DNA from 4 places in the Bacillus sp. CGMCC 1.60114 genome. Region 1 is predicted to be linked to each of the others. Evidence: predicted binding sites of a transcription regulator. Region 1 holds the regulator's gene; each other region holds the start of a gene.
The links. The regulator Rex, encoded in region 1, represses fermentation and respiration genes when NADH is low (regulators of the CRP and FNR family bind a similar motif). The targets are predictions, from matches to a motif close to TTGTGAAATATTTCACAA.
Positions count from the first base shown of each region.

Region 2: a site for Rex is predicted at 1,363-1,380, ahead of ACFQZ1_RS00610 (L-lactate dehydrogenase). Genes of this name have one in related genera too.
Region 3: a site for Rex is predicted at 1,552-1,569, ahead of ric (iron-sulfur cluster repair di-iron protein). Genes of this name have one in related genera too.
Region 4: a site for Rex is predicted at 1,460-1,477, ahead of ACFQZ1_RS13270 (DUF1858 domain-containing protein). Genes of this name have one in related genera too.

Region 1 is NZ_JBHTHG010000062.1:4,566-7,735, forward strand. It holds gene ACFQZ1_RS10940 (ABC transporter ATP-binding protein) at 1-788, opposite strand, end outside; gene ACFQZ1_RS10945 (redox-sensing transcriptional repressor Rex) at 971-1,600, shown strand; gene ACFQZ1_RS10950 (YdiK family protein) at 1,627-1,824, opposite strand; gene ACFQZ1_RS10955 (CPBP family intramembrane glutamic endopeptidase) at 1,827-2,555, opposite strand; gene groES (co-chaperone GroES) at 2,910-3,170, shown strand, end outside.
Region 2 is NZ_JBHTHG010000003.1:90,314-93,483, reverse strand. It holds gene ACFQZ1_RS00630 (TetR/AcrR family transcriptional regulator) at 1-12, shown strand, start outside; gene ACFQZ1_RS00625 (permease) at 112-687, shown strand; gene ACFQZ1_RS00620 (hypothetical protein) at 798-983, shown strand; gene ACFQZ1_RS00615 (spore coat protein) at 997-1,245, shown strand; gene ACFQZ1_RS00610 (L-lactate dehydrogenase) at 1,475-2,425, shown strand; gene ACFQZ1_RS00605 (PTS sugar transporter subunit IIC) at 2,446-3,170, shown strand, end outside.
Region 3 is NZ_JBHTHG010000084.1:290,444-293,613, forward strand. It holds gene ACFQZ1_RS13235 (IS200/IS605 family accessory protein TnpB-related protein) at 1-1,300, opposite strand, end outside; gene ric (iron-sulfur cluster repair di-iron protein) at 1,636-2,343, shown strand; gene ACFQZ1_RS13245 (cupredoxin domain-containing protein) at 2,500-2,889, opposite strand.
Region 4 is NZ_JBHTHG010000084.1:297,002-300,171, reverse strand. It holds gene ACFQZ1_RS13275 (DUF438 domain-containing protein) at 1-961, opposite strand, end outside; gene ACFQZ1_RS13270 (DUF1858 domain-containing protein) at 974-1,201, opposite strand; gene ACFQZ1_RS13265 (helix-turn-helix transcriptional regulator) at 1,714-2,565, opposite strand; gene fabF (beta-ketoacyl-ACP synthase II) at 2,687-3,170, shown strand, end outside.

The DNA.
Region 1 (3,170 bases):
ATCTCTTGTTCGTATAGTGATGCTTTAAGTTCTAAATACTTACTGTAGTTTCCCGTGTATTTACGACTTTGTTTATTAGAGATTTCATACACCTGTGTTACGAGTTTATCTAGAAAGTATCGATCGTGTGAAACGATTAAAATAGCGCCAGGATAGCCTTGTAAATATTGTTCTAGCCATGTTAATGTATCGATATCTAAATGGTTTGTTGGCTCATCCAAAATAAGCAAATCTGGTTTTGTTAACAATAATTTTCCAAGAGCTAAACGAGTTTTTTGTCCACCGCTTAATGTCGAGATTGTAGTTCCGTGTGTTTCAGACGGAAAGCCGAGTCCGCTTAAAACAGAGCGAATGTCCGCTTCGTATTGGTAGCCGCCTTTATTTTTATAATCTAATTGCAGGCGATCATACTCTGCTAACAATCTTTCATGTACAGTGACATTTGTGAAATTTTCTTCTTTTCCCATTTCTTGTTCTAGCCTTCGGAGTTCTTTCTCCATGCGTTGCAAGTCGAGAAATACCGTTAGCATTTCATCCCAAATGGTTAATGACGTCTCAAGACCAGTGTGCTGTGCTAAGTAACCGATAGATACATCTTTCGGTTTAATAATTTCTCCGCTGTCATGGGACAGTTCTCCCGCAATAATCTTTAATAATGTAGACTTTCCAGCGCCGTTACGGCCGACAAGTGCAATACGATCACGCGTCTGTACCTCTAACTTAATGTTTGAAAGAATCATTTCAGCGGCGTATAACTTGGAAAGGTTATTTACTTGTAGTAGAATCAATGTTTTCACCTCAAATAATTTCTTAACTTTGCCATGATTATATTTCTCAATCATACTAAAAATAGTGTATAGTTGAACATAATAGAGAAGTTCTCTCTCTATTATACAAGGAAAACTTTCAATGCTAAACTTCCGTACATGTTTCAATCACTTGAACAGATAGGAAGAGAGGAGGGGGTTGCATGGAGCAGCCTAAAATTCCGCAGGCGACTGCCAAAAGATTGCCTCTATACTATCGATTTATCCAAAACTTATCATTATCTGGTAAGCAACGCGTATCATCTGCAGAATTAAGTGAAGCGGTGAAAGTGGATTCTGCGACAATTCGAAGAGATTTTTCATACTTTGGGGCATTAGGGAAAAAGGGATACGGCTATAACGTAAATTATTTATTGTCGTTTTTTCGCGAAACACTTGACCAAGATGATGTAACGCGTGTAGCTCTAATAGGGGTAGGTAATTTAGGGACAGCTTTCTTACATTACAATTTTACGAAAAATAATAATACAAAAATTGAGATGGCATTTGACGTTGATGAAGAGAAAGTTGGAAAAGAAATCGGAGGAATTCCAGTATATCATCTGGATGAATTAGAAGAGAAATTATCAGATGATATAAAAGTGGCAATATTAACAGTACCTGCTTCTGTTGCACAAGCTGTAGCAGATCGCTTATCGCATACTGGTATACAAGGTGTTTTAAACTTTACACCTGCTAGGTTAAATATAGTAGAACATATTCGAATTCATCATATTGATTTAGCGGTAGAATTACAAACGCTTGTGTACTTTTTAAAAAATTATCCAAAATAAAAACGCAGGAATTCCCTGCGTTTTTATTATTTCTTCATATTACCTTTTTTCGATTTAGAAAAAAGAAGGCGAAGTGCCAAATTAAAATCAACGGTTGCCATTATAGCAAGCAATAGTGTATAAAAGTTCCAAATTGTATCTTCAACACTTGTAATTGCTAAGTATGTAAAAATACACCCGAGAAGAAAGTACAAAGTTGCCATAACAAATGGTGAATTTCGCATGTTTAAAATCCTCCGATAAATCCTTGCAATTTTTCAGCTTTTTCTAGATAGGGATGAAGTACAAATGTAATTAACATAACATTTGTATTCATCATAACATGAGCCATAATGGGTACAATAATTCGTTTCGTTTTAACGTATAAAAATGAAAAAACAAGCCCCATGGAAATATACACTAATAAATGTGTAGGGTCAAAATGAATTAAAGCAAATATAAGAGAACTCACGATTGCTGCGATAAAGAAGTTATATCGTTTATATAGTGTTCCAAATAGAATCTTTCTAAATACAATTTCCTCAAGAATAGGAGCAAATATAGACGAAACAATTATAAATAATGGAGCAGCTTTTATGATTTCGATAATGTTTTGTGTATTTTCAGATTCAGCTTCAACTTTAAAAATTTGTGTTTCGATGGTGCCAGCAATTACTTGGGCGAATAAAGCAAGAAAAACTCCTAAAATGATCCAACCTATTGTAGCAGAAATGCTTGTTTTTTCTCGCTCCCATTTTTCCGATTGTGTATCATTGCGTAATAACAGTAGGATGATAATAAGAGCAACGAAGAAGCTGATTATTCCCCAATGTGCAGTTGCTAATTGAACCTTTTCTTGAAAGCTCCTGTTTCCATTGTTGTATATTCCGCTTTTTAAAAGGATCCATCCTCCAATTACCCCTGATAATTGCATTAAAATATATGTAATAACAACCCACCAGTATTGTCTCTTCAATTTCATAACTCCTTTTTAAATTTTTTGTAATGAAAAAGGAAAATGCTCTACCCATAGAGAAAACAACTTATGGCATCTTTCTTATTGTAACATAGGAGAAGAAGGAAAAACGATGATGAATCTTCTATCAGTACTGATTTTCCGTGAAGGTAAGAATTATTATGTTATTCATCCGGTAAAGTATATAAGCTTATAGAAAAAAGGAAAAGAATGTAGAATAGTTTTCCGAAAAATTACGTTTTTTCACTTGCAAAAGAAAATAAGATTCTTTATTATAATAAGTGTGTTAGCACTCGGAGTGTTCGAGTGCTAATAAACATAAAATTTACATAGTCAATGAGGAGGTTATTGTTCATGCTAAAGCCATTAGGTGATCGCGTTGTAATTGAGCTTGTTCAAGCAGAAGAAAAAACAGCAAGTGGTATCGTATTACCAGACACTGCAAAAGAAAAACCACAAGAAGGTAAAGTAGTAGCAGTTGGTACTGGTCGAGTGCTTGAAAATGGTGAGCGTGTTGCTTTAGAGTTAGCTGCAGGCGATCGTATTATCTTCTCAAAATATGCAGGTACTGAAGTGAAATACGAAGGTGCAGAATACTTAATTTTACGTGAAAGC
Region 2 (3,170 bases), on a different contig from region 1:
ATAAAAGAGTGAATAAGGAGAGAGAAACCATGAATTTTTTGCTGTTCATGCTTCTTTTTACAGTAGGTTGCGGTTTGTTAGAGGCGAAAATGCTAAAGGATGTGAAGTGAAATGTTTGCAGGACATTTTGGCTTAGCTGCAGCAGTGAAAGCGAAGTCACCGAAAATACCGCTTTGGGCTCTCATGTTAAGCACACAACTATTGGACGTCATCTTTGTGCCACTTTATGTTTTAGGAGTAGAGACAATAGAGCCTATTGGTGGTAATGGTTATGGTGAAGCGGTGATTCATGCAGATTATTCACACTCTTTAATAGGGGCACTGTGTATTGCCTTTTTTGCAGGAATAGTGGGTAGAAAGTTTTGGGGAAGAAGAAGTGGCCTTGTTATTGGAGCGGTAGTTTTTAGTCATTGGGTTCTTGATTTACTTGTGCATCGTGCTGATTTGCCGTTACTTCCAGGGAATTTTGGAGACTTTCCTTTGCTGGGTTTTGAGCTATGGAGATTTCCAGCTATTAGTATTGCATTGGAATGTATTCTTATTGCGTTAGGTGGTATATTATATTTCCGATTTGTTGTTTCGAGTGTAGAGCAACGAAAGAAATTGATAGCAAGAGTAGCCGGCGGTGTAGTAGTTGTGTTATTAATTCTTTCGTTAATTACAGATGTATTTGGCTTTGCGGCTTGAGTATGAATAAAAGGAAACCTTAGAAGCGATTCTAAGGTTTTTTAGTGCATACAATCTAAAAATAAATAGATACTAAATGTTGAATGAACAAAGAAAGGAAGGCTGTTACGATGCAAAATTTAAACGAGCTTGAAGTGGAGAATTTACGTCATCTTATTGGTGGGCATGCAACAGTTATTAACAAATTACAAGAGTATGCACAAGCATGTACGGATCCGCAGCTGAAGCAGATGCTGCAAAAAGATGTGCAAGATGCACAAAATACGAAACAACAATTAATGTCTTTTTTAGGATAGGGGGGTAAAGAACATGAATGAAAAAGATATGGTAAATGATTATTTAGCTGAATTAAATGCAAGTTTAACCGGCTATGCGAATTACATTGCTCAAACGAATAACGATCAATTATATCAAACGTTAATTCAGATTCGTAATCAAGACGAAATGCGTCAACGTAATCTGTATCAATACGCAAAACAAAAGAACTATTATCAACCAGCAGCTCCAGCCAATCCAACGATTGTTCAGCAGTTGAAGAATCAATTAAGTGCGCAATAAGAAAAGAGATTTTAAAGCGGGTGACGTAACCGAGACGTTACCCGTTTTTTTGTGAAAGTGAAATGTTCGTGACTTTGTCGAAATTATATGCAAGGGGACATAAAATGTCCATATTATTTGTGAAGTATTTCACAAATTACACATAGCTTACATGGAAAAAACTTCCATGATAAAAAGTGTAAAGAACACAACACAAAGAAAATTACACTAAGAAGCAGGTGAGATTGTCATGAATAGAAATACAAGGAAGATTGCGATTATTGGTACTGGATTAGTTGGATCGAGCTGTGCGTATTCTATTGTGAATCAAGGAATCTGTGAAGAATTAGCGTTAATTGATCTTAATCATGAGCGAGCAGTTGGCGAAGCAATGGATTTATCACACTGCATTAATTTTACAAATACAAGAACAAAAGTATACGCAGGAACTTATGAAGACTGCAAAGATATGGACATTGTTATTATTACAGCAGGACCTGCTCCAAAGCCAGGTCAAAGTCGACTTGATACTTTAGGAGCAAGTGCAAAAGTTATGGAAAGTATTGTACCAAGTGTAATGGAGAGCGGATTTGATGGCATCTTCCTAATTGCATCAAACCCAGTTGATATTATTACTTATCAAGTTTGGAAATTATCAGGTTTGCCAAGAAATCGTGTTCTTGGTACTGGGACATCATTAGATTCTTCTCGTTTAAGAACAATTTTGTCTGAATTGCTAGATGTTGATCCTCGTAGCATTCAAGGCTATTCGTTAGGGGAACATGGCGATTCACAAATGGTTGCCTGGTCTCACGTAACAGTTGGTGGAAAGCCGATTCTACAAATTTTAGAAGGGCAAAAAGAGCGTCTAGGTGAACTTGATTTAGATGAAATTGTAGAAGAAACAGCAAAAGCTGGTTGGGAGATTTATAAACGGAAAGGAACTACTTATTACGGTATTGGGAATGCGTTAGCTTATATTGCACGTTCTATTTTTAATGATGATCACTGTATTATTGCTGTATCAGCTGTTTTAGACGGTGAATACGGTGAGTATGAAATTTCCACAGGTGTACCAGCTATCATTACAAGAAATGGTATAAAAGAACTTGTCGAACTGAACTTAACAGAAGCTGAAGAAAGCCGATTTGCAAAATCAAATGACATTTTACGCGACTACATGAAAACAATCGGTTACTAAACTAGGAGAAGGTGAAACAGATGAAGGAATATATCATGCCTCGTATATTCAAAGGATCTGCAGGAATTGCACAAGGTATTTTCGTATCTCTTGGAATTGGTCTGCTCATCGAAAATATAGGAAGAATTGCTGATATTCCTATGTTAATTACAATTGGAGTTGTTGCAAAATCACTTATGGCACCAGCAATTGGAGCAGGAATTGCTTTTATGCTCGGAGCAAATGGACTTGTCATTTTCTCAGCGATGGTTGCAGGAGCGATTGGAGCTGGATCAATTTCTATTACTGCAGCCGGTTTGATGATTAAAACGGGTGAACCAGTCGGTGCGTTATTAACTGCAACACTAGCAGTTTATATCGGTAAACGATTAAGCGGAAAAACTGCTTTAGATATGATGCTTGTTCCGTTTGCTGCAATATTAGGTTCAGGTTTAGTTGGTATTTGGTTATCCCACAATATTAGCCCGGTTTTAAATGCGGTTGGAGCATTTATTAAAGATAGCTCAGCAGGCAGTACGTTTATTGCTTCTATTTTACTTTCAGTTGTTTGGGGATTATTATTAATTTCTCCAGCGTCATCAGCAGCTTTAGCGATTGCCCTTAGTCTAGACGGCGTAGCAGGCGGTGCTGCACTTGCAGGATGCGTCGCTCAATTTATCGGATTCGCTGTTATCTCTGCGAAAGAAAATAATTTAGGCGGTATTTTAGCACAAGCTCTTTGTACACCGAAAGTACAGCTTCCGAA
Region 3 (3,170 bases), on a different contig from region 1:
AAATCATCTTTTTGTAAGCAAACATGCTCATCATCATGTTTGCTTTTTTGTTGCCATAAGGGTTCTTAACCTTTGCTTTTGTTGTGTTTAATTTTTCTACAACAATCGGTTTGTTTGCTTTTACAGCAATATCAACTAATGCAATGGCTTCTGCTTCAATAACTTTAGTAATTTGTTCTGATGTTTCCCCTAAAATATCAAAGGATAATACACCCGTTTTTATGAGTTGTCCTTGTCTATTGATGTTTGACCAAGCAAAGTGATCAAAATTACAGTCTACTCCAATGACACCATCGGATTTGCTGAAGTTTTTATTTGGGTTTTCTTCAATATCTATTAAACATTTAAAAATGTAGTAATCCCCGTGATCTTCAATTGCCCAACTGATTGGTTTTCCTGCATTCTTTTTATCTTTGCAATTCCATTGGTTTTGGATAGCTGCACTCACTTGTTCTTGTCCATATGGAAATGCAAGGTTCGGAATTTCAACTACAACACCGTTTGGTGTTGTAAAGTGTAAAGATTGTGATTCTGTATTGTATGTAAACACAAAGTTTCCTGATTTCGCGTCTTTTCGACCTGAAATCAACATTTGATTGTAACGAGCCTTTTCAAAATCCTGAACCCAAAGTGTATGATTTTGAACATAAGTATCTACAGTATGTTGTGCTTTGAATCGTTTTTTACTCCCAAATACAACAGAAGAAACTTTGTTTTTTAAACTATGAAGTAGTTTTTGGAGTCTATCCAACCGAAATTCAAGGCTGCCTAAACGAGAACGAAGTGTTTGAATACGCACATTTAAATATTCATGCTCAAATTGATAGGCATGATAGTAAATATCCGTTCTCTTTTTAAATTGCACAACAAAATATCGTCCCATTTGTTGTTCTTTGGACGTTTTATTGAACTTTGGCTTCCCTTCGATAAAAGATGTTTTCATTTTATTCAGCACTGTCAAATCTGACTTGGTTTTCTTAATCTTCTTTTTTACAGCTTTAATCTGTTCATTTTTATTTTCGATATACAATTTTTTCAATTCTGTCTGAGAAGAAAACAGTGCATTGGCTTCCTGCACAGCACTATTTGCATAATAGTCATTCAGACTAAATCGTGATTTTACAGTAATTTGCATACTCTCAGAACGCCTGGAGGTGCCAGAACGTTTTTCTAACACTTGCGTTTGAAAAGCGAAATGCTTCGCACGATTAAATCCGAAAAGAGCATGTCCAATCGCTTCAACATACTTCGGATTCAGTGCATTCTTATAGATACGAATTGAAAAATATGCTTTTTTCATTGGACACGCTCCTTTCTTATTCTGTATACACAAAGTATACCAAATAAGAACATATGTTTCCGTTTATATACTTAAAAAAACAAAAAAGCGATTCATCCTCCACCTAGCTTCTTTGCTTTCACCACATTTTGAGATGGGGGCTTCTCGCCAGATATGATAAAACCCTCTAGTCCTAATACTTTACTTTATAAATAATTAAAGAAAAGACACGGATTGTATTATTTATAACGATGATGAACTTAACACATGACAAGTGATATATATCACCACGTGGGTTCAAAATTATTGATATTCTTAATCCAGATACTAAATTTGAACTTTATGGAGGCATTCATATGGAACATACATTTACTGAGACTTCTGTTATTGGTGAGATCGTTACAAAATTTCCAAAGGCTAGTAATCTTTTTAAATCATATAGAATCGATTTTTGTTGTGGTGGGAATAGACCACTTATCGATGCGATTAACGAAAGAAATTTATCAGCAGAAGAGGTTTTAACAAAGTTAAATACTCTTTATCATGAAACAAAACGATTAAACACAGTTGAAATTGATTGGAAAACAGCTTCTTATAGCGAATTGATTGACCATGTTGTAAATAAGCATCATCGCTATTTAAACGAAGAGTTACCGCTGTTAAGTCCATACGTAACAAAAGTGTTACGCGTTCACGGAGCAGGGCAACCTCATTTAGCTCAAATTCACAAGTTATTTCATGAATTAAAAACTGAATTAGAGCAACATTTAATTAAAGAAGAAACAGAAGATTTCCCATTAATTTTAGCATTTGAGCAAAATCCAAGCGATGAAAATTACACAAAATTACGCAAAGTAGTGGATGAATTAGAAAATGAACATACCCACGCTGGAAATATTATAAAAGAACTTCGTGAGGTTACGAATGACTTTACTCCTCCAGCAGGTGCTTGTGGTACGTATCGTCTTGTCTATCAACGACTTGAAGCCATTGAATCTGATTTATTCCAACATATTCATTTAGAAAATAATATTCTATTTCCACGTGCAATTGCACAAGCTTAAATAAGAAAAAAGGTGAACCCTTAACTTGGTAGTTGTAGGGGATAACTTAAAAGGGGGGCTATCCCCTCCTTTTTCGTTCCCTTCGCAAAAAAATAAACAACTTTTTTATTTAGGGAGCTACTTATTAAAAAAGCAAGGCCCTATTGGCCCTGCTTGTTATTTGACTATTACTTTTCCATCCATTCCTTTCTGGAAATGGTACCGACATATCAGTTCATATGTACCGGGATCTTGAGGTTTCACGGTAATGGTTCTTTCTTTTCCCGGCTGAACTACTGCATCAATTCTGAGCTTTTCCACTGTGAAGGTGTGCTCTTTCTTACCTTGGTTTTTCAATATCAACGTTGTCGTTCTTCCAATCGGAATAGTGATGACATTCGGATTAAAGTAATCATCGTTCAACTCGACCTCAATCACTTTCACTGACTCAATAGGCTGTGTTACGACCCCGGATTCGGCAAATACACTGAGTGAGCCCGGAGTTGTCACAACTACAATCATCGCAAGCAAAACGGCCAATCCAGTTAACCACTTTTTCACAGACATTCGCAATCCTTCCTTTCCTAAGCACTATTGTTTTCCAATTCATAAAATATTATCACTATAAATAGGGTTCCGATGTGCTTCAAATAGTAGCTCTTTTATCTGAAACAGTGACAAAGAAAAAAATCGACTCTAATAACGATCTTCTGGAATCCATTCCTCTTCAATTAACCTGCACCATTCGTTTAAGTGTAATACTTCATATTCAAACAAAATATTATCATCATCTTCCACAATATGGCCCTTTAGTAGAGTAACTTTATTGCTACTCAACAGTTCCTTAA
Region 4 (3,170 bases), on a different contig from region 1:
TTCGCTCTTTTCCATGAGAGAAGTAGCGTACAACATCATCCTGATCAATGTACGTAATATCCACAGGTAAGTGGTTCAACATCATCTCTAGCTGTTTTAAAGATAGTATACCTGTTTCTAAACGAATGAATCCTTCAGACATAGCCTGCTCTTGTATCGCTTTTCTTTCAGGTTTCCATACACTCGCAGGACCTGTTAAGCAATAGCCAATTTCATCACTTTCATGAGCGATTTTAACCCATTCATCCTCTGTAAGAGTTTGAAGTGCCATCGGAAACAAAATATTTTCCTCTTTAAAAATCATTTCAGTTACCTCACGGATGACAAAGTAAACGCCGTCTAAGACCGTCTTTTTATCTCCGTTATAGTTTGTTAATGCTTGTTTCACATCTTTAATGGCGTTACGAATGACATCATCGATTCCCCACATTACTTGTGTCGGGCCATAAATTCCGTATTGTTCTAAATAGGGAAAAAGCAGATTTTCTTTACGGCTGTAGTGTTTATCCACATCCAGCAACAGATTTAAATCTTCGATTAGTTTATAAACGTTTTCTTCACTATCTTCTTTCTCGAAACGTTCGTAGTGAAGTTGAAGTTTGAAGTTAACAAGCTTATCAATTTTTTTGTTTTCAAGCTTAAATGTATGGACTGGATGCCCAGCTTGATCTTCGGGTTTGTCGGATCGATGGATGTCTTCAATGGAACCCTTAAAAATAGCTGTATGCACCGGGCATAAACGTTGTACTTCTTCCACTGGAATTCCTTCTTCTTCCATAAGTGCCTGTTCAAGCTTTGAAATTTCCGCGACGGTAATATTCCCGACTGCTTCTTCAAATTGGGCCTTCACTTCTTCCACACTTTTTCCATTATGAAGACTTTTAATAATTTCCTTTAAAATAGCCTGTCTTTCAAATTTATTTATACTTTCTTGTTCACGATTGTTAATGATTTCGCTCATAAGAATTCTCCTCTATTCTTTAATGTTAAATCCATTATTTTCAAAAGTTTTTTTAACTACATCGAAGGAGATTCCCCTCATCCGGCAGCCATTTGGAATCGTCATCACACGCCCGGCCGTGTGCAGCATGCCGGGTTTCGTTATTTGTTCAAAGCCTAGTTCTTTTAAGATAGGGATGATTTCAGGGTATTTGTTAGCTAAATCGCAAACGGTTTGACTAAAATCAATCATCTTTGTCATCACTCTCACCTCGGAAATAAGTGATATTAATTCTCAAAAACAATGTAACATAGAGATAATGAATATGGAGTGAGGAAAATCACACATGTGATTTTTGGAAATTTGAAGAGAAAACTAGGGAGCATGAGTGGAGTACGCTGTGCAAAAAGAAGTATTAATGTAAAATGACAATAAAGTTATTTAATTTTAAAAGCTCAAACAAGCATAACCCCGTTCTAAATTATAGGACGGGGTTAAAAATATAGTTGTTTAATCTTGATGTAAGATACTTCACTACACTAAAAAATATAACAATAAAGTCGTTTGGGAATCTAAGTTTTATTCAAAAATAGCGCCCTATAATGGAATACCGAAAATAGAAATCCGAATGCAAATTAGCTTATTTTCCTTCAACTAACGCCATCCGCCCATGGAACAAAAGGGCAACAGTAAAGTTAACTCTTTTCCCAATAAGGAATAATGACTTTGTTCAGTAATCAGTATCATTTCGCTAATGTAATGAACTTACTTTATTAATTTTCAACGGAAACCCTCTTCATTAATCGTTTTAATTTATTTTCTGTATCTGTTTCCTCTACTGGCGTATAGATACTGCACCGTAAATCCATATCACCTTGAACTTGAAGAGAAGTTAAATTAAACAACATTTTGCCTGCTTTAGCATGTCTAAATTCAATTACTACTTCTGGAGCCTTACTCACTTGACTTTCTTGCCATAAATCCTGGAATTCTGAATGTGAATGACTCATTTCTTTAATAAATTGGTTGTACCATTCATCGCCTAAATAGTGTCCATAATAGGTACGGAAAATAGCAAGAAAACCTTTCGCAAAATGTTCCCAATTGACGGCCAATGCTTTTAATTCTTTTCTAGTGAACACTAAACGAATCAAATTTCTTTGATCATTCGGTATTTGTGCAAAATCTAAAAAAACATGAGCAGCTGCAGGATTCCAGCCCACAATATGGCAATGTCGATCTGTAATGATAGTCGGACAATATATTAATTCAGCTAGTATTCGCTTTAAAGAAGGGCTAAGCTCTGATTGATCATTTTTTTGATGGGTAATTTCTGGTTTTGCCTCTAATGCCAGGTCATATAAGTAGTCTCTTTCATCATTATTTAATTGGAGAGCTGCAGAAATACAATCAAGTACGATTGAAGAAACTTTTATATCTCTTCCTTGCTCTAGCCATGTATACCAAGTGGTACTTACACCTGCTAATTGTGCAACTTCTTCTCTTCGTAACCCAGGTGTCCTTCTCCGGATTCCGGCAGGCAAACCAATAGACTCTGGCTTAATTTGGGCACGCTTAGCTTTTAAGAATGTCGACAAAGCTTCAAGCCTAGTTTTATTATTCATTTTTAAACTCCTAATCTTATCAATTTAACCTAGTAGTAATTATACCAGGATAAACTATCCCTTGTAATAGGATAAAAGAGATGTAAAATACAAGTAAATTATTGATTTGGAGGGATGAAAAGTGGAAAGAGTTGTGATTACCGGTATGGGGGTAGTGTCTCCTATAGGAAACAACATCAAAACATTTTGGAACAATCTGATTAACGGGGAATCTGGTATATCCACTATTGATACATTTGATGTTACTAATCATAAGACAAAAATTGCGGGTATCGTCCAAGATTTTGATGCAGATGAAGTTTTAGGAAAGAAAGACGCAAGACGTTTAGATCGTTTTTCTCAATTTGCTTTGGCTGCAGCTGAACAAGCTTGGTCAGATTCTAAGTTAGACCTCGATCGTATAGATGTAGAAAGGTTAGGCGTATACGTAGGTTCAGGTATCGGAGGGATTGAAACCTTGATTGAAAATGTTGATGCGCTTAGGCAGAAGGGGCCAAGAAGAGTCAGCCCAACTCTAGTACCTGCCATAATGTCTAATGCTGCTGCAGCACAAATTAGTATCAAGTGGAATGCGATGGGACCTTCTATGTCACCTGTTTCTGCTT